DNA from 3 places in the Coprobacillus cateniformis genome. Region 2 is predicted to be linked to each of the others. Evidence: predicted binding sites of a transcription regulator. Region 2 holds the regulator's gene; each other region holds the start of a gene.
What was found. Region 2 encodes HrcA, which represses chaperone genes, less so after heat shock. Its sites were predicted from a motif close to TTTTAGCACTNNNNNNNNNNNAGTGCTAAAA; they were not measured.

Region 1 (7,349 bases), 120 kb from region 2:
AATTTTTCTTTTAAATCTCTTAATTTATCACTAAATTCAGCAGTTGTATAATGGCGATTCATACGCTTTAATGTTGCATCACAACCAGACTGAATGGGAATATGCAGATGATCAACAATAATAGGTGACATCGCAATTAAATCAATAATTTCCTGCGTAATCTGACTCATTTCAATAGATGAAATACGCAAACGTTTAAGTCCCTTAATTTTCGTTGTTAAATCTACTAATAAATCATAAAACGAATAATTTTCAAAATCTTGTCCATATCCAGCTGTATGAATTCCTGTCAATACAATCTCAACAAATCCATGATCAACCAATGATTGTGCTTGTTTCAAAACACTTTCTGGTCTTCTTGAACGAATCTGTCCCCTTGCATAAGGAATAATACAATACGTACAAAAATTATTACATCCATCCTGTATTTTTAAAAATGCACGTGTATTCCTTGTAAACTCATCTATATCTAAATCTTCAAAACGCGATAGTTTCATCACATCTGAGACTTTAATTACTGGCTTTTGTGTTGTCTTATATTCATTAACAAAATCTACAATCTGATTTCTAAATTGTGTTCCTAAGACAACCCCTACCCCTTCTATAGATACAACTTCTTCACTCGCCACCTGACTATAACATCCAACAACACAAACAATTGCTTTTTCATTTTGACGGATAGCCTTTCTAATCATTTGACGTGATTTAGAGTCTCCTGTATTTGTCACAGTGCATGTGTTAATAACATACACATCTGCTTTATCTTTAAAATCAACAGCTTCGTATCCAGCTTGATGAAATAATTTTAACATCGCTTCAGATTCATAAGTATTGACTTTACATCCCAAAGTTAAAAATGCTACTGTTTTCATAAACATCCTTTCTATTTATATTTCTTCAAAACTTTTTTATAAGTCTTTTCACAAATCAAATTCTTTTCTTTCAATAAATCTAAACATTGATTATACTGATATGTTTCAATATAATTAGCAATCTTTTTCACATCAGCAATATCTGGCGTTGCTTGACATTCCTGATCTAAAATAATCACTTTATTCAACAACTCTTTAGTTTCTTTTCGATAAATATATATTGTCTTTAACTGCTCATAATAAAGACAGACATGACGTTCATCTTCATAAACATTCTCAAGTGATGAAAAATTGGTTTGAAAAATATAATCACCATATAATTTCACAGGTAAATCTTGTTGAATTTTATAGTTCTTTAAGTAATCTTGATGTTGTTTTAGCATCATGAGTTGATAATCATCAGTATATCGCTTATTGACAAATGGTTCTAAATATGGAATATAAATCTGTGTTTGACTATCCTCATCATAAAAACTTGGTGCATTCTTTAAAATAGGTAAAATATCATTATCAAACATCTTTCTTTTTTCTTCATAATTTAAATAATCTAACAAATCATAATTTTGATTCATAAAAATTTCATAGGCATTTTCTATATTATGTTGTGTTAACATACCATTGTATATAACTTCATAATCAAACAAATCAAATTCATTCTTGATTTTGACCTTTAACCCCATAGCTTCTAATGATATTTGAGATGCTTCAATCTTTGCATATATTTCAGTCTTTTGAACTGATATTTTCTTACCAAATTTATTTAAAGTGTCAATAAATCCCACTATCTCATCAACTCCCTACTATACCCAATCACACTCAACATATAAAGCGGTGCAGTTTCACTTCTTAAAATCCTTTTTCCTAACGAACATTCCTGAATACCTAAAGCTTTCATTTGCTCAATTTCAGATTGATCAAAACCACCTTCTGGTCCCACAATAATTGTTAGTGTTTGATAATTCTGTTTTAATGCTGAAGCAAAACAACATTCTTCGCCACGCTTACTTGCTTCCTCATAAGCCACTAAATTAATATCTGATAGATATTGAGATAAATCTTTGATTGTTATTAACTGAGTTAACTCTGGTATCATTTGACGATAAGACTGCTCACTCGCTTCTTTTAAAATGCGTTGATAACGTTCTTCTTTTTTCGAAAAAGTTTTAGCATCGGTTTTAATAATACTACGTTTTGACAAAAATGGAACAATTCTCTTAACACCTAACTCTGTTGCTTTTTGTAAAACCCATTCAAATTTATCACTCTTTGGCAAGCCATAAATCAAAGTCACATTCACATCTAACTCATGATTTTCATGAAGTTCTTCAACGCGTTTTAGTAATCCTGTTTCAATATCTATAATTTCATATATATAAGTCTTAGCGGATGGCAAAATACAAATCACTTGATCACCATTATGATAACGCATAACTCTTTGCATATGTTTATGGTTATAAGCATCAATTCGAATCTCTTCATCTTTTAGACATTTTTCATCAATAAAGTATCTTTGCATATACACCCTCCTTTGGCTATTTTATCACAATTCATTCGATATAAAAAGAAAAAGGATACCTTTTTCTCTTATTTGACAGTTTCTAAAATTGCACTCCTGAGGTTTTCTAAATCCTGTAGATCTGGATGTGTTACTGCTTCTTCAAAATTAGCAATCATTTGTTGAATATGTTCATCATGAGGTTTTTCTAATGACATTTTTAAGTATCTTTGTTTGACACTATCAGGCATTTTCCCCTGACACATATATGTTCCTACAATCTCATTTGTATCATCTATATAAGTTTGAACTCTTGTGAGAATTCCCTGAAAATAACTTTTATCTCCACCAAATCCTGCTGTTCCAAACAAAAATATTTTTTGATGATGTAAGCCTTTTAAGAATCTTTTTACATCTTCATCACACTCTCCTTTGTCAGTCCAAAAACCAACATAGACAAGTTCCACATCTTCTACATCAACTGAAGTTATTAAAGATTGAGCTTTGATATGAAGTTGCTGAGCAATGATATCAGCCAAAAGTTTTGTATTTCCACCTACACTCTTATAAACAATTGCACTTTTCATAATATAACCCTTCTTTCGTCAATATCATACACCTATTTATTAGACTTGAAAAGAAAAAAGCATAAGTTCCCTTATGCCTTACTTAATCCAAATTGACCATGACTATATTCCACAGCAACATGATCACCTTTTTGAATTGTTCCTTTAATCATTTCTTTAGCAATTAAAGTTTCAATATGCCCTTGAATAAAACGTTTTAATGGTCTTGCTCCAAAAGTCGGATCAAAGCCTTCTCTTGCAATCTCAGCTTTTGCTTCATTGCTAATTTCAATTGTGATTTTCTTATCTGCTAATCTTGAAGATAACTGATTGACAAATTTATCAATAATTTGATAGACAACCTTTTCGTCTAATGAATTAAACATAACTGTTTCATCAATACGATTTAAGAATTCTGGTTTAAAATGTTGCTTTAATTCCATTTCTACCTCACGTCTTGTTTCTTCAGTATTTCCTTGCAATAAATATTGAGAACCAATATTTGAAGTCATTATAATAATAGTATTTTTAAAGCTTACTACATTTCCTTTTGAATCAGTAATACGTCCATCATCTAAAACCTGCAATAAAACATTAAAGACTTCCGGATGTGCCTTCTCAATTTCATCCAATAAAACAATGCTATAAGGAGCACGTCGCACTGCTTCACTTAATTGTCCACCTTCTTCATAGCCTACATATCCAGGTGGTGCTCCAAGCAAACGAGAAACGCTGAATTTTTCCATATACTCACTCATATCAATACGAACAATATTCTTTTCACTATCAAATAACTGTTCAGCCAGACTTTTAGCGACTTCTGTTTTACCTACTCCAGTTGGTCCTAAGAATAAGAATGAACCAATTGGACGATTTTCATCATTGATTCCAGCACGTGATCTTAAAATAGCATCACTTACTTTCTCAATAGCTTCATCTTGACCAATAACTCGTTGACGTAATATTTCATCAAGATGTAAAAGTTTCTCTCTTTCAGATTCCATTAACTTATTCATTGGAATGCCAGTCCATCTCGCAATCACTTCACTAATTGTATCCACACTGACTTTTTCCTGTAATAAGGCATCTTCAGATTCCTGAGATTGAAAATCAGAAATTTCTTGATTGATTTTTGGTAACGTTTCGTACTTAATCTTAGATGCTTCTTCAAGATTTCCCTCTGTTTCATACTTATCTTTTAAGGCTTCAAAACGAACTTTTTGATCCTTTAATTCTTTAATATGATCTAGTGCCTTCTTTTCCTCTTTCCATTTATCACTCAAGCCAATCATTTGCTCATCTAATGAAGCAATACGACTCTTAATTTCATCCAATCGTCTTTCATTATCCTCATTCTTATCTTCTTTCTCAATAGAAATACGCTCCATTTCAAGACGATTCTTTTCTCTTGTAATAACATCAAGTTCTTCTGGCAATGAATCAATTTCCATACGCACAGATGCGCAAGCCTCATCAATTAAGTCAATTGCTTTATCTGGTAAAAAACGATCTGTAATGTATCTTTGTGACATATGAACTGCTCCAACAATTGCACTATCTGTAATTTGGACACCATGATGTGATTCAAAACTATCTTTCAAACCACGTAAAATAGCAATTGTATCATCTGTATCAGGTTCATCAACAGTCACTTTTTGGAAACGTCTTTCTAAAGCTGCATCTTTTTCAATATATAATCGATATTCATCCAAAGTTGTAGCCCCAATACAATGGAGTTCTCCACGTGCTAACATTGGTTTTAAAAGATTAGCTGCATCCATAGCCCCATCAGTTTTTCCTGCACCCACCAATTGATGAATTTCATCAATAAAAAGAATGATATTTCCTTCAGCCTTCTTGATTTCGTTCAAAACAGCTTTCAATCTTTCTTCAAATTCACCACGGAACTTCGCACCAGCAACCAGCGAACCTAAATCCAGTTCATAAAGTGTTTTGTTTTGTAAACTTGTAGGCACATCGTTTTTAAATATACGCCAGGCCAAGCCTTCAACAATCGCTGTTTTCCCAACACCTGGTTCACCAATTAAGATTGGATTATTCTTTGTTTTACGTGATAAAATCTGCACAACTCTTCTGATTTCTTCATCACGACCAATAACAGGATCTAATTTACCATCTCGTACATCCTGAATCAAATCACGACCATATTTTGTAAGAACCTCATATTGATTTTCTGGATGAGGACTATTCACAGTATTTCCTCCTCGCATATCTTCAATTATTTTTTCTACACTTTTTTTATTCAAATGAAATTGTTGAATAATTTCCTGACACAAAGTACTTTGTGTTGCAAACAAAGCCATAATCAAATGTTCAACGCTTAAATATTCATCTTTATATTGTGACATTGTTGTTTGTGCTTTTGTAAGCAATTGATTTAAATCATAAGAAATTCTAAGTTGACTTTCATCAACACCCTCTACAACAGGTTTCTGTTGACGTTTATTTTCCAAATAGTTTATCAATCCTGCTATATCCACATCAGCCTTAACGAGAACACGATAAAATATACCACTAGTGTCTTCAATCAATGCTAACAAAAGATCCTCAATATCTACAACTTGCCGAGACATTGATAATACTTCCTGAAAAGCCTTCTGTAGTGCTTCTTGCATTGCTGCTGTCCATTTTTCTATATTCATAATCTCACTCCTTTAGCACTCTTATATCCTTAGTGCTAACTATAGTATACCACTAATTTTAGCACTGTCAACCCTAAAGTGCTAAAATTATCATACAAACTCTCTTAATGTTTTCATAAGATTTTCTTAATCAAATCATCATAATATATTATGAACACTTTCAGACATTCTTATTATTTGTTTGTTAGAATATATCTGCATTCAAATTATGGAGGTTATATTATGAAAAAAACAATTGCAATTCTTTTTGGAGGACATTCAAGCGAATATAGCGTATCACTTGAATCAGCATACTCAGTTCTTTGTCATCTAGATCATGATAAATATAACATTTATATGATTGGCATTACAAAAGATGGGAAGTGGTATCATTTTGATGGCGATATCTTAGATATTCAAAATGACACATGGTGGCAGCATCCTCTTCACGAAGTCACAATTTCACCTGATCCAACCAAACATGCACTTATAGAAATGAAAACAGATCACTTTATACTTGTTCACATTGATGCGATTTTTCCAATTTTACATGGTAAAAATGGTGAAGATGGAACAGTTCAAGGTTTAATTGCATTATCTGGCATTCCCCTCATCGGTTGTTCTGTAGCCAGTTCAGCATTATGTATGGATAAAGAACGTGCTCATCAAATTGTCAATCATGCAGGCATTCGTGTGCCAAAATCTTTTGTCCTAACATCCATGCAAGATTATCAATTGCAAAAAAACAATTTTCTCAAACTCTCTTTGCCACTCTTTGTGAAGCCAGTAAAAGCAGGATCATCATATGGGATTACAAAAGTCACTCATCTTGATGAAATAGAAAAAGCTATTGAATTTGCTTTTACTTATGATAATGAGATTCTTATTGAAGAAAATATTGAGGGATTTGAAGTTGGATGTGCAGTCATGGGAACTGATCAACTCATTCTCGGTCGTGTTGATGAAATTGAATTATCACAAGGTTTTTTTGATTTTACTGAAAAATATACTTTAAAATCTTCACAGATTCATATGCCTGCTCGTATAGATTCTCAAATTGAAAAACGCATTCAGGAAACAGCACAAATGATCTATAAAGCTTTAGGATGTCAAGTTTTTGCAAGAGTTGATATGTTCTTAACACCAGAAAATGAGATTGTCTTTAATGAAGTGAATACAATTCCTGGCTTCACATCTCACAGTCGTTTCCCAAGCATGTTGCAAGGCATTGGATATAGTTTTGAAAATATTTTAGATAAACTTATTGAAATGGGGTTAAACCATGAAAACAATTATTCTCAATAAAGCTGATATTCATAAAGGAAATTTAATTCTTATTAATTATCAGTATCCATACCATAACAATCCTGATCTTCCTATTTTAAAAGAAGATAACATTTCATTAGAAAAAAGAACATATAACTTACTCAAAAATATTCTCCAAGACATAAATCAAACACATCAAATATCTCTTGTCAGCGGTTTTCGTACAGAGGAAGAACAAACCCTTATATATAAAGATTCACTATATAACAATGGCATCGAATTTACCAATCGCTATGTTGCCTTACCACAACATAGTGAACATCAAACCGGCCTTGCTATAGATTTAGGACTCAATTCAGATCATATTGATTTTATACGCCCAGAGTTTCCACATGTAGGTGTTTGTCAAAACTTTAGAAACATAGCATATCAATATGGCTTTATTCAACGCTATGAAGAGGACAAAGAAGCAATGACACATATTGCAAATGAACCTTGGCATTTCCGT
Region 2 (7,349 bases):
TTAGGTTCAAGATAAGTGATTCCTTTTCAAGATGATACTATTTGATTTATAATATTATTTCTATTGTTGTTGCTATTGGGATTTTTATTTATGGTAAAAAATGAATCTGATTGATTTTTAAAACATTGACAATAAACGAAAAAATTGTTATTTACTTCTTTGCGCTTGGGAACAGTTATTGGCATAGTCTTAATTATTGTATTTATTAATATTTGATCACTTTAAATCTTCATAAAATAGTAAGTCAATAAAGATATCAAGATAATTGCTCTTTGTACTGTTGATTTTACAAATAGGGATTATAAATGTATAGTGAATAAGAGGTGAGAGTGAAGGTGATGATGAGTTATTTTGGTGGTGCAATGACTATAGCATGTTTTTGCTTATTTATACTTTTATTAAAGTTTTTAATTTTAAGGTCATTAAGGTCTATTTATGGATAGTTGAAATGACTATTCTATGGTCAACAGTCATGCGTTTTTTAGAAAATGAAGTCTTAAATCTAGGTACATTGCTTGTTTTTCTATTTGTTCAAGGGATGCTTATTTATTTTATCAAGATTGATTATCGAAAAGATGTTTGTCGAAAGGATATCTATTTAAAAATATTATAAAGTCATTTTGTTCCACTGATTGTAATGGGGATACCAAAGGTGAAGGAAGAAGTTGATGAATTTATAAAGACATTAGATGACCTATTGAGAAACTCTGATCAAATGAAAAAAAAGAGCTTTTTACTTTTTTGTATATGATGCAGGATATATATATAATCAGGCTTTATTTCTAAGAAAGTCTGATATGTATCTTTTTATTGAAGATAAAGAGTTTTTAGAGTTAGATGTTGAAGAAAATGGGAAAGGTGGTAGTGCTACATTAGCAAGGAATTTAAAGGGATTATGGAATAGAAGTAGTGCCATTAGAAAAATCGCATCATATCAATGTGGTATCACAGCTGGTTTTATGAAATCTTTAGCTACTATTGCTTATTGGAAAGGTGTTGCATTATTTGGACCTGCAATCGCTAACGCTGCGTTATATATTGGTGGTGTAGCGTTTATGTGTGCAGCAGTATTAGGAGTTGGAGTGGCTGTATTATATTTAGATAAACATAGAGTATTTTATTAATATATGGGGGATTTATCCCTCATATATTAATAATTATAAGGAGGATACTTTTTTATGAGAACATTCAAATATTTTAAACTTATATTAGCTTGTTTAGATTTGTTTTCTGCATGATTGTTATATATTATATATATTCCTGTTTTGTTGTTTATATGTGTTAGTTGCTAGTTTTTATCTATGTGTATTTAGTAAAAAATAAGAACTATTATAGGAAAAACTCAACTATACGATTGGTTCGAAATGATCCGTTCGATGATTGTTAATGTTCTCATTGTGTGGTTTAGGTTTAGCAGGATTTTGTTTTTAGAACTGAAAAGGATGCTACAAGATATTTTTACTTATTTTATGAAACAACAAAAAGAACTAAGGAAAACGTATTTAAGAAACATCCTGTTGATATTCATATATGTATTGATCTCTTTTGTTTATATAAAGGGGAGTGCAGAGTTGATAACTGAATTGAATTCAGTTATTTTTGTTTTTTAGCACAAAAGTGTTGACAGTGCTAAAAACATGAGTATAATAAAATTAGCACAAAGATAAAAGGAGTGCTAAAAGGAGGTTGTGATATGCTGAGTGCACGACAATTGCTTATATTCAAGTGTATTGTTGAAGAGTTTGTTGAAACAGCTGAACCAGTTGGTTCAAAAACACTTATGACAAAGTATATGCTTCCTTATTCAAGTGCGACAATTCGTAATGAAATGTCATTTCTTGAAGAAAATGGATATTTAGAAAAAACACATACGTCATCAGGACGTGTGCCCTCAACACAAGGGTATCGCTTTTATGTCAATACATTAATGCAGCCTAATGTTGATGACGATGTCAAAAATCAAGTTGCTATGATTCTTGGTGACCGGCATCGCTCTTTAAATGAGATTATTCAGGAAAGTTGTCAAATTTTAAGTGAACTTACTCATTTGACTACAGTAGCTTTAGGTCCTAATTCTGATTATGAACGATTGCAAAATATTACACTTGTTCCTTTGACAGAGCATAGTGTGACAGCAATTATTGTAACAGACAAAGGGCATGTTGAAAATCGTATTTTTAAAGTTAAGAATAATGCTTATTTAGAAGATTTAACAAGTTGTGTGAATGTTATGAATGATTTGTTGGATGGAACACCAATTAATCAAGTGGCTTATCGCTTGGAAAGAGATGTGCGGCCAATATTGAGTGCTCGAATTAAAGAACATGAAGTTTTATTCAATGCGTTTTTAGAATCATTTATGAAATTCGCCAATAGTAATGTTTATTTCTCGGGTAAAGAAAATATGTTGTATCAACCTGAATATAATGATGTGAATAAACTTAGACAGCTGGTCTCTGCTTTTGAGAATTCACAGTCATGGAAAAGTTTAGAACCTATTGCTATTGAAGAGGGTGTAAGTGTAAGGATTGGAAGTGAATCACCCATTGAAGATTTAAGTGATGTCTCTGTCATCAGTGCATCGTTTAAAACAGGCAATGAATCCAAAGGATCAATATCGGTTATAGGGCCAACACGTATGCCTTATGAAAAAGTTGTTTCTTTGGTTGAGTATATTTCTAAAAGTTTAGAAACAGTTTTGCTAAGCAATGATGAAGATGATGAATAGAGGTGAAAGTATGGCAAAGGAAAAGAAAGAAAAAAAAGTTGATGAAGAAGTAAAGCAAGAAGAAACAGAAGTTGTTGAAGAAACAGCAACTGATTCACTTGAGGATAAAGTTGCAAAGCTTGAAGAAGAAGTGAATACATGGAAGACGGATTATTATAAAGTTTTTGCAGATATGGAAAACTCAAAGAGAAGGTTAGAAAAAGAACATCAAAACTCTATGAAATTTATGATGCAAGATTTTATTGAAGAATTACTTCCTGTAGTTGACAATTTTGAACGTTCTTTGAATGTTCAGGAACCGAGTGAAGAAATTCAAACATTCTTAAAAGGGTATCAAATGATTTTTGATCAGTTAATGGCTATTCTTGAAAAGAATGGTGTTGAAGCGATTGAAGCTCAAGGTAAGGAATTTGATCCAAATTTCCATCAGGCTGTGATGACAACCAACGATGAAAATTTTGATTCAAATATCGTTGTGGAAGAACTTCAAAAAGGTTATAAATTGAAAGATCGCGTTATTCGTGCATCTTTAGTTAAAGTTAATGAATAGTTATAAGGAGGATTTATATTATGGGAAACAAAATTATTGGTATTGATTTAGGTACTACAAACTCATGCGTAAGTGTGATGGAAAATGGAGAAGCAAAAGTTATTGCAAATCCTGAAGGATTAAGAACAACTGCATCAGTTGTTGCATTCAAAAATGGAGAAATCGTTGTTGGTGAAGCTGCAAAACGTCAAGCTGTTACTAATAAAGATACAGTTATGTCTGTAAAAAGACATATGGGTACAAATTATAAAGAAAATGTAAATGGTAAAGAATATACACCTCAAGAAATCTCTGCAATGATTTTACAAAACTTAAAAGCAACTGCAGAAGCATATTTGGGTGAAACAGTTACAAAAGCAGTTATTACTGTACCAGCATATTTCAATGATGCACAAAGACAAGCTACAAAAGATGCTGGTAAAATTGCGGGACTAGATGTTGAACGTATCATTAACGAACCTACTGCTGCTGCTTTAGCATTTGGTGTTGATAAATTAGATACTGAACAAAAAGTATTGGTATATGACTTAGGAGGAGGAACATTTGACGTTTCAATCCTTGATTTGGCAGATGGTATGTTTGAAGTATTAGCGACAGCTGGAGATAACCGTTTAGGTGGAGATGACTTTGATGAAAAAGTTATGAACTGGATTGTTGCTGAATTTAAAAAGGATCAAGGTGTTGATTTGAGTGCTGATAAAATGGCAATGCAACGTGTTAAAGAAGCTGCTGAAAAAGCGAAAAAAGATTTATCAGGAGTTATGCAAACACAAATTTCATTACCATTTATCTCTGCTGGTGCAGCAGGTCCATTGCATTTAGAATTAACATTAACAAGAGCTAAATTTGATGAATTAACTAAAGATTTGGTTGTTCGTACTGAAGGACCAGTGAAACAAGCATTAAGTGATGCTGGTATTTCTCCAAGTGAAATTGATCAAGTTTTATTGGTAGGTGGATCTACTCGTATTATTGCTGTACAAGAATCAGTGAAAAGATTACTTGGAAAAGAACCTAACAAATCAGTGAATCCTGATGAAGTTGTATCTATGGGTGCAGCTATTCAAGGTGGAGTTATTACTGGTGATGTTAAAGATATCGTTTTATTAGATGTTACACCATTATCATTAGGTATTGAAACTATGGGTGGAGTTATGACTGTATTAATTGAAAGAAATACAACAATTCCAACAACAAAATCACAAATTTTCTCTACTGCTGCAGATAATCAGCCAGCTGTTGATATCAATGTATTACAAGGTGAAAGATCTATGGCTAAAGATAATAAACAATTAGGTTTATTTAAATTAGATGGTATTGAACCAGCTCCAAGAGGTGTTCCACAAATTGAGGTTACATTCAGTATTGATGTTAATGGTATTGTTAATGTTAAAGCGAAAGATATGAAATCACAAAAAGAACAATCTATTACAATTCAAAATTCAACTGGATTAAGTGATGAAGAAATTGATAGAATGGTAAAAGAGGCTGAAGCTAATAAGGCTGAAGATGAACAAAAACGTAAAGATATTGAAACAAGAAATAAAGCAGAACAAATGATTAATGAAATTGATAAAGCATTAGCTGAACAAGGTGATAAGATTGATGAAAATCAAAAAACACAAGCAACTGCTTTAAGAGATGAATTAAAGAAAGCTTTAGATGATAATGATATGGCTACACTTGAAACTAAGATGACTGAATTAGAACAAGTTGCACAACAAATGGCAGCATATCAATATCAACAAGGTCAAGGAGCTAATCCGACAGGTGATACACAAACAGCATCAAATAATGATGATGTTGTCGATGCAGACTTTACAGAAAAAAATTAGGATAGTATAAAGCCAAGGCTTTGCCTTGGTTTTATCTAGTCAAGAGGTGAGAATATGGCTGATAAAAGAGATTATTATGAGGTGCTTGGTGTTTCTAAAAGTGCCAGTGCAGATGAAATCAAACGTGCATATCGAAAAATGGCTAAGAAATATCACCCTGATGTTAACAAGGATCCTGGTGCAGAAGATAAATTTAAAGAAGTACAAGAAGCGTATGATGTTTTATCAGATGATAATAAAAAAGCTGCATATGATCGTTATGGTCATGCGGCATTTGATCAATCAGGAGGATTTGGAGGAGCTGGCGGATTCGGTGGATTTGGTGGCTTTGAAGATGTTGACTTAGGAGATATTTTTGGTTCATTCTTTGGTGGTGGAGGACAGCGTCAAAGAAAGACAGGTCCAATGCGTGGGGAAGATCGTTTTGTTCAATTAGAGATTGACTTCATGGATGCAATCAAAGGTAAGAAAACAGAGATTAAAATTAATTTTGATGAACAGTGTTCGCATTGTCATGGAAGTGGAGCAAAGTCACCTGATGATGTTCAAACGTGTTCACGTTGTGGTGGTACTGGAACAATCCGTACACAACAACGTTCACCATTTGGTACATTTGTGAACCAAACAACTTGCCCTGATTGTAATGGAACTGGTAAAGTTGTTAAAGAAAAATGTGATCATTGTAAGGGTAAAGGATATATCAATAAAAATATTACTGTTGAACTAAATATACCTGCTGGTATTAATACACATCAACAGTTACGTGTTCAAGGTAAAGGACATAGAGGTGCCAATGGTGGACAAAATGGAGATCTTTATGTAGAAATTTATGTAAGACCACATCAGCATTTTCAACGTGATGGTAAGAACATTTATATAACAATTCCAATTTCGGCAGTAGATGCAACTTTAGGATGTGATGTTGATGTTCCAACTGTTTATGGTGATGTTACACTCAAGGTGCCTGAAGGTACCCAACCTGGAACAACTTTACGTCTTAAGGGAAAAGGTGTTAAGGATTTACGTAGTGATAATTATGGAGATCAGTTTGTTAAAATTGATGTTAAGATTCCAACTAAACTTTCTAGAGATGAGAAAGATTTGTATACTAAGTTAAGAAAGAATGCTAAAAAAGATTCCATTTTTGAGCAATTCAAAAAAGGATTTAAGAAGTAAAAAAGATAGTGCCCTTCAGCACTATCTTTTTTACTTTAAAATATTTAATTAAATTTTTTAAAGTATATTGACATTGTGATAATCTTTGTTATAATACAACAAGTTGGAAATTTGGAGGGAAAGTATGAACTGGAAGAAAATATTAAAAAGAACCTTATTGACTATATTGGTTATAGTGATTGTTGCTGGAAGTGTTTTTTATATAGTGTTTAGACATGAAATTTCATCTTTAATGTCATTAGAAAAAATAGATGATTATACATTGTATACTATGGAATATGATGGCGATTATGGATTTGATGACTTTTTAAAAACTGGAGCAAGTAATGATGCTGAATTGGTTGATTTTGTTGTCAAAAAATTATTAAAGGGATTACCTGTTGAATTCTCTATTCCTAATTTGGGTTGCTCTACATTTAATGCTGAGACGCAAGATGGAGATAGAATTTTTGGCAGAAATTTTGATTTAACTTATTCACCAGCATTATTTGTGAAGACGCAACCTGATAATGGGTATGCATCTATGTCGACTGTTAATTTAGGGTTTTTAGGGTTTAATGAAGATAAGCAACCTGATTCGTTAACAAAGCAAATTATTACCTTGGCTGCACCTTATGCGCCATTAGATGGCTTAAATGAGAAAGGTTTATCAATTGGAGTCTTGTTAATACCTGATGAAGCAACTAACCAGCAGACAGATAAAATTGATATTACAACAACAACTGCTGTGAGATTGGTTTTGGATAAAGCTTCAACGGTTGATGAAGCAATTGAATTTTTAAAACAATATGATATGCATTCTTCTGCCAAAAGTGCTTATCATTTCCAAATTGCTGATGCAAATGGGAAAAGTGTTGTTGTTGAATATATTAATAACGAGATAAGTCTGGTTAAAGATGATAAGTCTTACCAAATGGCAACGAACTTCTTGTTAACACCTGGAGATTATGACTTTGGACATGGACAAGATCGTTATGAAAAGATGAAGACAATCTTAGATCAAAATAAAGGGATTTTAAAAGATGAACAGGCAGGAATGGATATTTTAAAAGCAGCATCT
Region 3 (7,349 bases), 1.3 Mb from region 2:
GGAATGGTGTCAGAAACAGAATTAATACATACAATTGTTAAGAAATTAAAACAATATCATGCGAGACATATTGTTGTTGACCCTGTTATGGTTTCCACTAGTGGATCCCGATTAATTGAAGATAGTGCTCTTGATGCATTAAAATATGAACTGATACCTTTGTCTGAAATTATTACACCTAATATACCAGAAGCAGAAGTTCTTACTGGGAAGAAGATAAAAAGTAAAGAAGATATGATTCGTGCTGCACAAGATATTCGTCAATGGTATCAAGGAGATATTTTGATTAAAGGTGGCCATTTTGAAGATCGAGCTGATGACTTGTTATATCATAATAATGAAAAAATATGGTTAGAATGTGAACATATAGATAATCCAAATACACATGGAACTGGATGTACTTTATCTAGTGCTATTGCAAGTCATTTAGCTTCTGGATATGATATGATTACAAGTGTTCGAAAAGCAAAAGATTATATTAGTGGGGCCTTAAAAGCAAATCTTGATTTAGGGCATGGAAGTGGACCATTAAATCATTGTTGGAATTTGAAGCAAAAGAGATAGTTTATTTTTCTCAATAGGGAATAAAAAAGAAGATGAAATACACTTAATTATCAATAAAGGTATTTCATCTTTTATTTATAATAAATATGATTAAGTATTATGTTTTAGGAATTCAATAACATCTTTTTCAGGCATAGGCTTGGCATAATAGAAGCCTTGTACAAAATCTATTTGACAATCTTTTACAAACTGATTTTGTTCTTTCGTTTCGACACCCTCTGCAACAACAGAACAACCTAAATCTTGAAAAGAACGTGTTATGTTTTTAACAAGACCAGCTGACTTTTCATTATCCATAGCAGCTAATATTAAACTTCTATCAAGTTTGATAGTACCAAATGGAATACCAATAACTGTTGCAATATTAGAGTAGCCTGTTCCAAAATCATCTAAACCCATACGAATTCCTTTTTGGGCTACATAATTTGCAAAATGAGTAACAACTTCTACATTTTTAGCTATTGTGCTTTCAGTAAATTCTATTTTTATTTTTGATAAAGGGATATGATGTGATTCTATAATCTCAATGACTTTATTTGATAAGTTTGATTCATTAAATTGATAAGCTGAAAAATTAACATGTACAGATTTTATATGAATATTTTCTTTTGATAAATGATTTATAAATTCACATGCTTTTTCAAGAATCTGATAAGTTATTTCTATAATAAGACCAGTTTCTTCAGCAATTGGAATAAATTCATTAGGATATAATGGACCCAATGATGAGTTTGGAATTCTCACTAGAGATTCAGCAAAATCATACTTACCAGTTTTTAAATCAATAATAGGTTGATAATAGAGTTCAAAACTCTGTTTGGCTATTTTATCCTTTAATATCTCAATAATTCTCTCTCTTCTATTGATACTGTTCATAATATTTTCATCACAGTAATGGACTTGCTTCGATGAATCACGTTTAGCTTGAATAACAGCATATTCTACAGCATTCAATATCTTTTCGGCTGTTGTAGCACTTTGAGGATAAGTTGCAACTCCAGCAACAGTGGAAACATAAAAACTATAATCTTGAATTATCCAGGGAGAGATTGTTTTTTTATCAAGTAGATCAATAATTTGTTTTACCAAATGACGTTGTTCATGTTGAATTAAAATAGCAAATTCATCACCATTAAAACGATAAACACTATTTAATGGTGCAATGGAAGATAAAAACTCTGAAAATTTAACTAATAATTCGTTTCCCATAGCATGTCCATATGATTCATTAATCTTCTTAAAATCTCTAAGAGAAATAACAAGCAAAACAAATGGATCATGACCATATTTTTCAATTAATATTTCCATCATTTGAAATAGTTCAGAACGATTAGGTAAATTTGTTAAAGAATCTAAGGTTAATTGCTTATTTTGCAAATGAAGATAAATAATTAATAAAGCCATAGTAGCTGCTGTTCCAGAGAGGATAATATTTGGATAAATTTGTTGAATAACAATAACAGCAACTGCAATAAGTGGAAAGACACTAAGTATCTTGTAAATATGATAATTTATTTTTTTCTTATTGATAATCACAATGATAAGACAAAACAAACAGTATAAGTAAAATAACAAGTAAGTTATAAAAATAAATGAACCCTGATTGTAAACACCTTCAGATGATAAACTAAACAATATATGTGAAAAAGGATTGGAAAGGACAATAAGGATATAAATAAGTCCAGGCAAGGTTCCTAACCACATTATTTTTGATAGTTTTGTATGATTGTAAATAAGAGTTGATGAATATAAGAAATAAATCATTCCCATTAAAGGGGTGAAGATAAAGTAAATAGTCGTCACAAGTTCTATCATCCAAATTGGAAAAATTTGAGTATAAGTCAACATACAAGTTGATAGAATATTAGTAGATATAGCGAGAAATGTGACTAAAAAACAGGCCTGAAATAACTGATTTGTTAACGTTGGTAAATTGCTTCCTTTTCTAGAGTAAGACCATATAATAAGAAGAATGATAATTGATATACATTCAGGTATAATATTCCAATACAAGATATCCCTCCTTGTCATTTAAGATATTCAAACTATAAAAACCCTTCTTAATGCTAAGAAGAGTCTATCTGTTATTCAAATGCTATACAAACAGGTGCAGGTAAATCTATTGTTGAGTCGCTCATAAGTAATTTTTCATTATCTTCATCAAAGGTTAATACTTGTAATTGATTATCACCTTGACAGCCAACAATTAAGAACTGATCATTAATAATATGAAAATCTCTAGGACCTTTACCAGTATGAACCATATACAATAATGATATTTTACCAGATTCTTTATTGACACGATACATCGCAATACTATCATGACCGCGATTAGATACAAATAAATGTTCACCAGTTGATGTCATACGAATAGCAGATGCACTTGAGAACCCCTTGAAATGTCTAGGAATACAATGAATAGCTTGAATAAGACTAAAACGGCCTTCAGAGTATTTAAAAACCATAATATTATTCGCAATTTCATTCACAAGATAAGCAAAACGACCATCATATGAAAAAATCATGTGACGTGGTCCAGAACCAGGAATAACATTGAGAGTATAATCAGCATCTTCTAATAATACCCCTTGATGAAAGCGATACATAACAACTTTATCTGCACCTAAGTCTACAGAATATACAAATTGTTTATCTGGTGTAATACCAACATAATGAGCATGGGGTCCAGTTTGCCTTTTTAAAAGATCAGGTCCAAGTCCTTTATGTCTTACAGCAGAAATTTTCTGAGTTATTGTTTTGTTATCTAATTGATAAGAAGCTGTTGCACCAATATGATAATTTGCTGCAAAAATATAACGGAGAGTATCATCAACACATAAATGTGTATAAGATCTTCCACTAGAATTATAATTATTATTAAGAATTAATTCATCTTTATAAATTGAGAAACTCCCTAATCCTCCACCATCATTCAATGAACTGGCATTTTTATATGCAACATATAGAACATGATCTTTAGTTATCATATACGAAGGGTAATCCTGCGTGACTATCTGCTGAACACGTTGCATCTCAAGTGTCTCTTCATTAAGTCTCATGATATAAATTCCCTTATCATTATTTTTTCCATAACTGGCAACATAGAATGTTTTCATAAGTAAACCCCTTTCATAAATCTATTTTAACACAATAATATTCTATTTACTAATATAAAAAAATGTACTACAATAAATATAATATAAAAGAAGGAGTGATCGTTATGGAAGATAAGTTATTACTAAGTTTGTTACAGAAAAATGCAAGGATGAAAATTACTGATCTAGCGGCCGCCTTAGAAGAAACGAAAGATAATGTTATTGATAGATTAACAGAATTAGAAAAAGAAAAAGTCATTTGTGGATATCATACAATTGTTAATTGGGATTTAACTCATGCTGAAATTGTCACTGCCTTGATTCAAATCAATGCAAATCCAGAAAGAGAGTATGGTTATGATAGAATCGCAAGTCGTATTTATAAATTTGATGAAGTCGATACAATGTATCTCTTAAGTGGTAGTTTTGAATTTGTAGCTATAGTCAAAGGGAAAACAATGCAGGAAGTTGCTCACTTTGTAGCAAGTAAATTAGCATGTTTAGATGGTGTGACAGGGACATCAACATTCTTTGTATTAAAACAATATAAAAATAATGGTGTTGTTTTAATTGAAGATGAAGATGGTTCTAATGATAGATTGGTGGTGACTCCATAATGGATTATGAAAATATGTTGAGTGACCGTGTTAAACTTATTAAGCCTAGTGGAATTAGAAAATTCTTTGATTTGGCCTCACAAATGGAGGGAGTTATTTCTCTTGGAGTTGGGGAACCAGATTTTACAACACCTTGGGCAATTAGAGAAGCAGCAATATATTCTATTGAAAAAGGACGTACTTTTTACACTGCTAATCGTGGTTTATTAGAATTACGTAAAGAAATATGTAATTACTATAAAAAAAGATTTCAGGTATCATATCATCCTGAAAAAGAATGTATTGTCACTGTGGGTGGATCTGAGGGAATAGATATTGCTATTCGTTCAATTATTAATCCAGGTGATGAAATGATTGTTTTAGATCCAGGCTATGTTGCTTATGCCCCAGGTGTTGAATTGGCAGGTGGAGTTCCAGTTGCTATCAATCTTCGTCATGAAGATCAATTTAAATTGACTCCTGATTTATTAAAGGCTGCTATAACTCCAAAGACAAAAGCAATTTTGTTAAACTATCCGTCTAATCCAACTGGTGGATTTATGACAAAAGAGGATTATGAAAAGATAGTTCCTATCCTAAAAGAGACTGGAATTATTATTCTATCTGATGAAATTTATGCAGAAATAAGTTATGAAGAGGAATTTTGTTCAATTGCATCATTTGATGAAATTAAAGATCAAGTAATTATTGTCAGTGGTTTTTCAAAGGCACATGCTATGACAGGGTGGCGTTTAGGTTATATTCTTTCCAATTCGGTTTTGTCTAGTGCTATGTGCAAGATTCATCAATATGTTATTATGTCAGCCCCATCACCAGCACAATATGGTGCCATTGAAGGTTTAAGACACTGTCAGGAAGAAGTTATGAAAATGCGTGATTCATATAGAACAAGAAGAAATTTTCTTGTGAAAACATTTAATGATATGGGATTAGAAACATTTAAGCCATTAGGTGCATTCTATGTTTTCCCATGCATTCAATCAACAGGACTATCTTCAGATGAGTTTTGTGAAAAACTCTTAGAAGATCAAAAGGTAGCATGTGTACCAGGAACAGCATTTGGACCAGCTGGTGAAGGATTCATTCGTGTTTCATATGCTTATAGTATTGAGGAACTAAAAATCGCAACAGAGAAAATAAAAATATTTGTTGATAAAATAAAGAGTCGTTAGACTCTTTTCTTGCTTTTCAATCAGTTCACCATGAGTTCATCTCGATTGTATTAAATAGTGGTAAGGAGATTGTGAAATGTTGAAGAAAGATAAAATAAGATTATTGGATAATAAGAGATTAAAAAAGAATATTCTTAATCAAGTTGTTAAAAATCCAATTTTGGAAAATGTTAATAGTTTATTACGTATGGAGCAGCTTTATGAAGCTGGGATTAAAGAAATTCGAACAAAATTGGAGATACTAGATTCTGAATTCAAGGTGAAATATGATCATAATCCTATTCATCATATTGAGTCTAGATTAAAAAAGCCAGAAAGTATTATAAAAAAGGCGATAGATAAAGATGTGACATTGACTGAAAAAGAAATTATGCGTCATATACATGATATTGCTGGAATTCGTGTGATATGTAATTATATAGATGATGTCTATGTTGTGGCTCAATTATTGATTAATCAAGATGATATTAAGCTTATCAAGATAAAAGATTATATTCAAAATCCAAAAGATAATGGTTATAGAAGTTTGCATTTAGTGTTAGAGGTGCCTATATTTTTAGCTGAAGGTGTACAGCCTATTCATGTAGAAGTTCAATTAAGAACAATAGCTATGGACTTCTGGGCTTCATTAGAACATAAATTAAAATATAAAACTGATAATAATGTTCCTGAAGATATCAAAAAAGAATTAATCCAGTGTGCAATGTCTATATCAGAGTTAGATTATAAAATGCAAAGTATACACAATCGTCTGAATAATGATTCAGAGATTCAATAAACTGAGATATCATTATAGATATCTCTTTTGTTTGACAATATTTTCCATGATGATATAATAATAGTAACGATTACTATTTAAGAGGAGGATAATGTATGAGCAAACATTTAGGAATGGATATTCGTGTACCCATAGAATGTGATAATCCATCAATTCAAAGAGATGAAGAAAAATGTATTAAGTGTGGTCAATGTAAGAATATCTGTCAAGATTATATTGGGGTTCATGGAACGTATAGCTTAGAAGATACATTAGATAGAGCAGTATGTATCAATTGTGGACAATGTGCAAATGTATGTCCAGTCTCAAGTATTCATGAAACTTATGAATATCCTTTCATTCAAGAAGACATGAAAAATTCTGATAAAATTATTATCTTTAACACATCACCATCAGTAAGAATTGCCTTAGGAGAAGAGTTTGGTATGGAAGATGGAACTTTTGTAGAAGGTAAAATGATTGCTTTATTAAGAAAACTAGGAGCTAAATATGTTTTAGATACAAATTTCTCAGCTGACTTAACTATTCTTGAAGAAGGTACAGAATTAATACGTCGCCTAACAAAGCAAACTAAGCCTTTACCGCAATTCACAAGTTGTTGCCCAGCTTGGGTAAAATATTTAGAAATTTATCATCCAGAAATGCGTAATCATCTTTCAACTGCTAAGAGTCCAATTGGTATGCAAGGGCCCACAGTAAAAACTTATTTTGCTAAAAAAATGAACATAGATCCAACTCAAATTGTTAATATAGCTGTTACACCTTGTACAGCCAAAAAATATGAAATCAAAAGAGAAGAGATGTGTGATGCTGGGAAATATTTAGGAATTGATAATATGCGTGATATGGATTATGTGATTACGACAAGAGAACTCGCAAAGTGGGCTAAAGAGGAAAATATTGATTTTACATCTTTAAAAGATTCAAAGTTTGATTCACTAATGGGTGAAGCAAGTGGAGCTGGTGTTATTTTTGGAAACTCAGGTGGAGTTATGGAAGCAGCACTTCGTACTGCTTATGAAATAATGACAGGTGAATCAGCTCCAATCAATTTGCTTACATATACGCCTGTAAGGGGATTGGATGATGTTAAAGAAGCAAGTGTAGATATGAATGGTATAAC

Region 1: the regulator HrcA is predicted to act here: its motif matches at 5,653-5,683, upstream of GQF29_RS16055 (ATP-dependent Clp protease ATP-binding subunit).
Region 3: the regulator HrcA is predicted to act here: its motif matches at 3,705-3,735, upstream of GQF29_RS08895 (lactonase family protein).

Annotation. Positions count from the first base shown of each region.
Region 1 is NZ_WSNW01000001.1:3,249,606-3,256,954, reverse strand. Features, by position in the region: gene mtaB (tRNA (N(6)-L-threonylcarbamoyladenosine(37)-C(2))-methylthiotransferase MtaB) at 1-872, opposite strand, end outside; gene GQF29_RS16070 (hypothetical protein) at 884-1,654, opposite strand; gene GQF29_RS16065 (RsmE family RNA methyltransferase) at 1,654-2,388, opposite strand; gene bilS (flavodoxin family protein BilS) at 2,457-2,954, opposite strand; gene GQF29_RS16055 (ATP-dependent Clp protease ATP-binding subunit) at 3,026-5,596, opposite strand; gene vanG (D-alanine--D-serine ligase VanG) at 5,816-6,880, shown strand; gene GQF29_RS16045 (M15 family metallopeptidase) at 6,858-7,349, shown strand, end outside.
Region 2 is NZ_WSNW01000001.1:3,125,475-3,132,823, forward strand. Features, by position in the region: gene GQF29_RS15405 (hypothetical protein) at 449-613, shown strand; gene GQF29_RS15410 (hypothetical protein) at 798-1,124, shown strand; gene hrcA (heat-inducible transcriptional repressor HrcA) at 1,694-2,728, shown strand; gene grpE (nucleotide exchange factor GrpE) at 2,739-3,278, shown strand; gene dnaK (molecular chaperone DnaK) at 3,299-5,113, shown strand; gene dnaJ (molecular chaperone DnaJ) at 5,168-6,289, shown strand; gene GQF29_RS15435 (C45 family autoproteolytic acyltransferase/hydrolase) at 6,414-7,349, shown strand, end outside.
Region 3 is NZ_WSNW01000001.1:1,781,261-1,788,609, forward strand. Features, by position in the region: gene thiD (bifunctional hydroxymethylpyrimidine kinase/phosphomethylpyrimidine kinase) at 1-564, shown strand, start outside; gene GQF29_RS08890 (putative bifunctional diguanylate cyclase/phosphodiesterase) at 655-2,577, opposite strand; gene GQF29_RS08895 (lactonase family protein) at 2,649-3,680, opposite strand; gene GQF29_RS08900 (Lrp/AsnC family transcriptional regulator) at 3,785-4,276, shown strand; gene GQF29_RS08905 (aminotransferase class I/II-fold pyridoxal phosphate-dependent enzyme) at 4,276-5,448, shown strand; gene GQF29_RS08910 (GTP pyrophosphokinase) at 5,525-6,226, shown strand; gene GQF29_RS08915 ([FeFe] hydrogenase, group A) at 6,322-7,349, shown strand, end outside.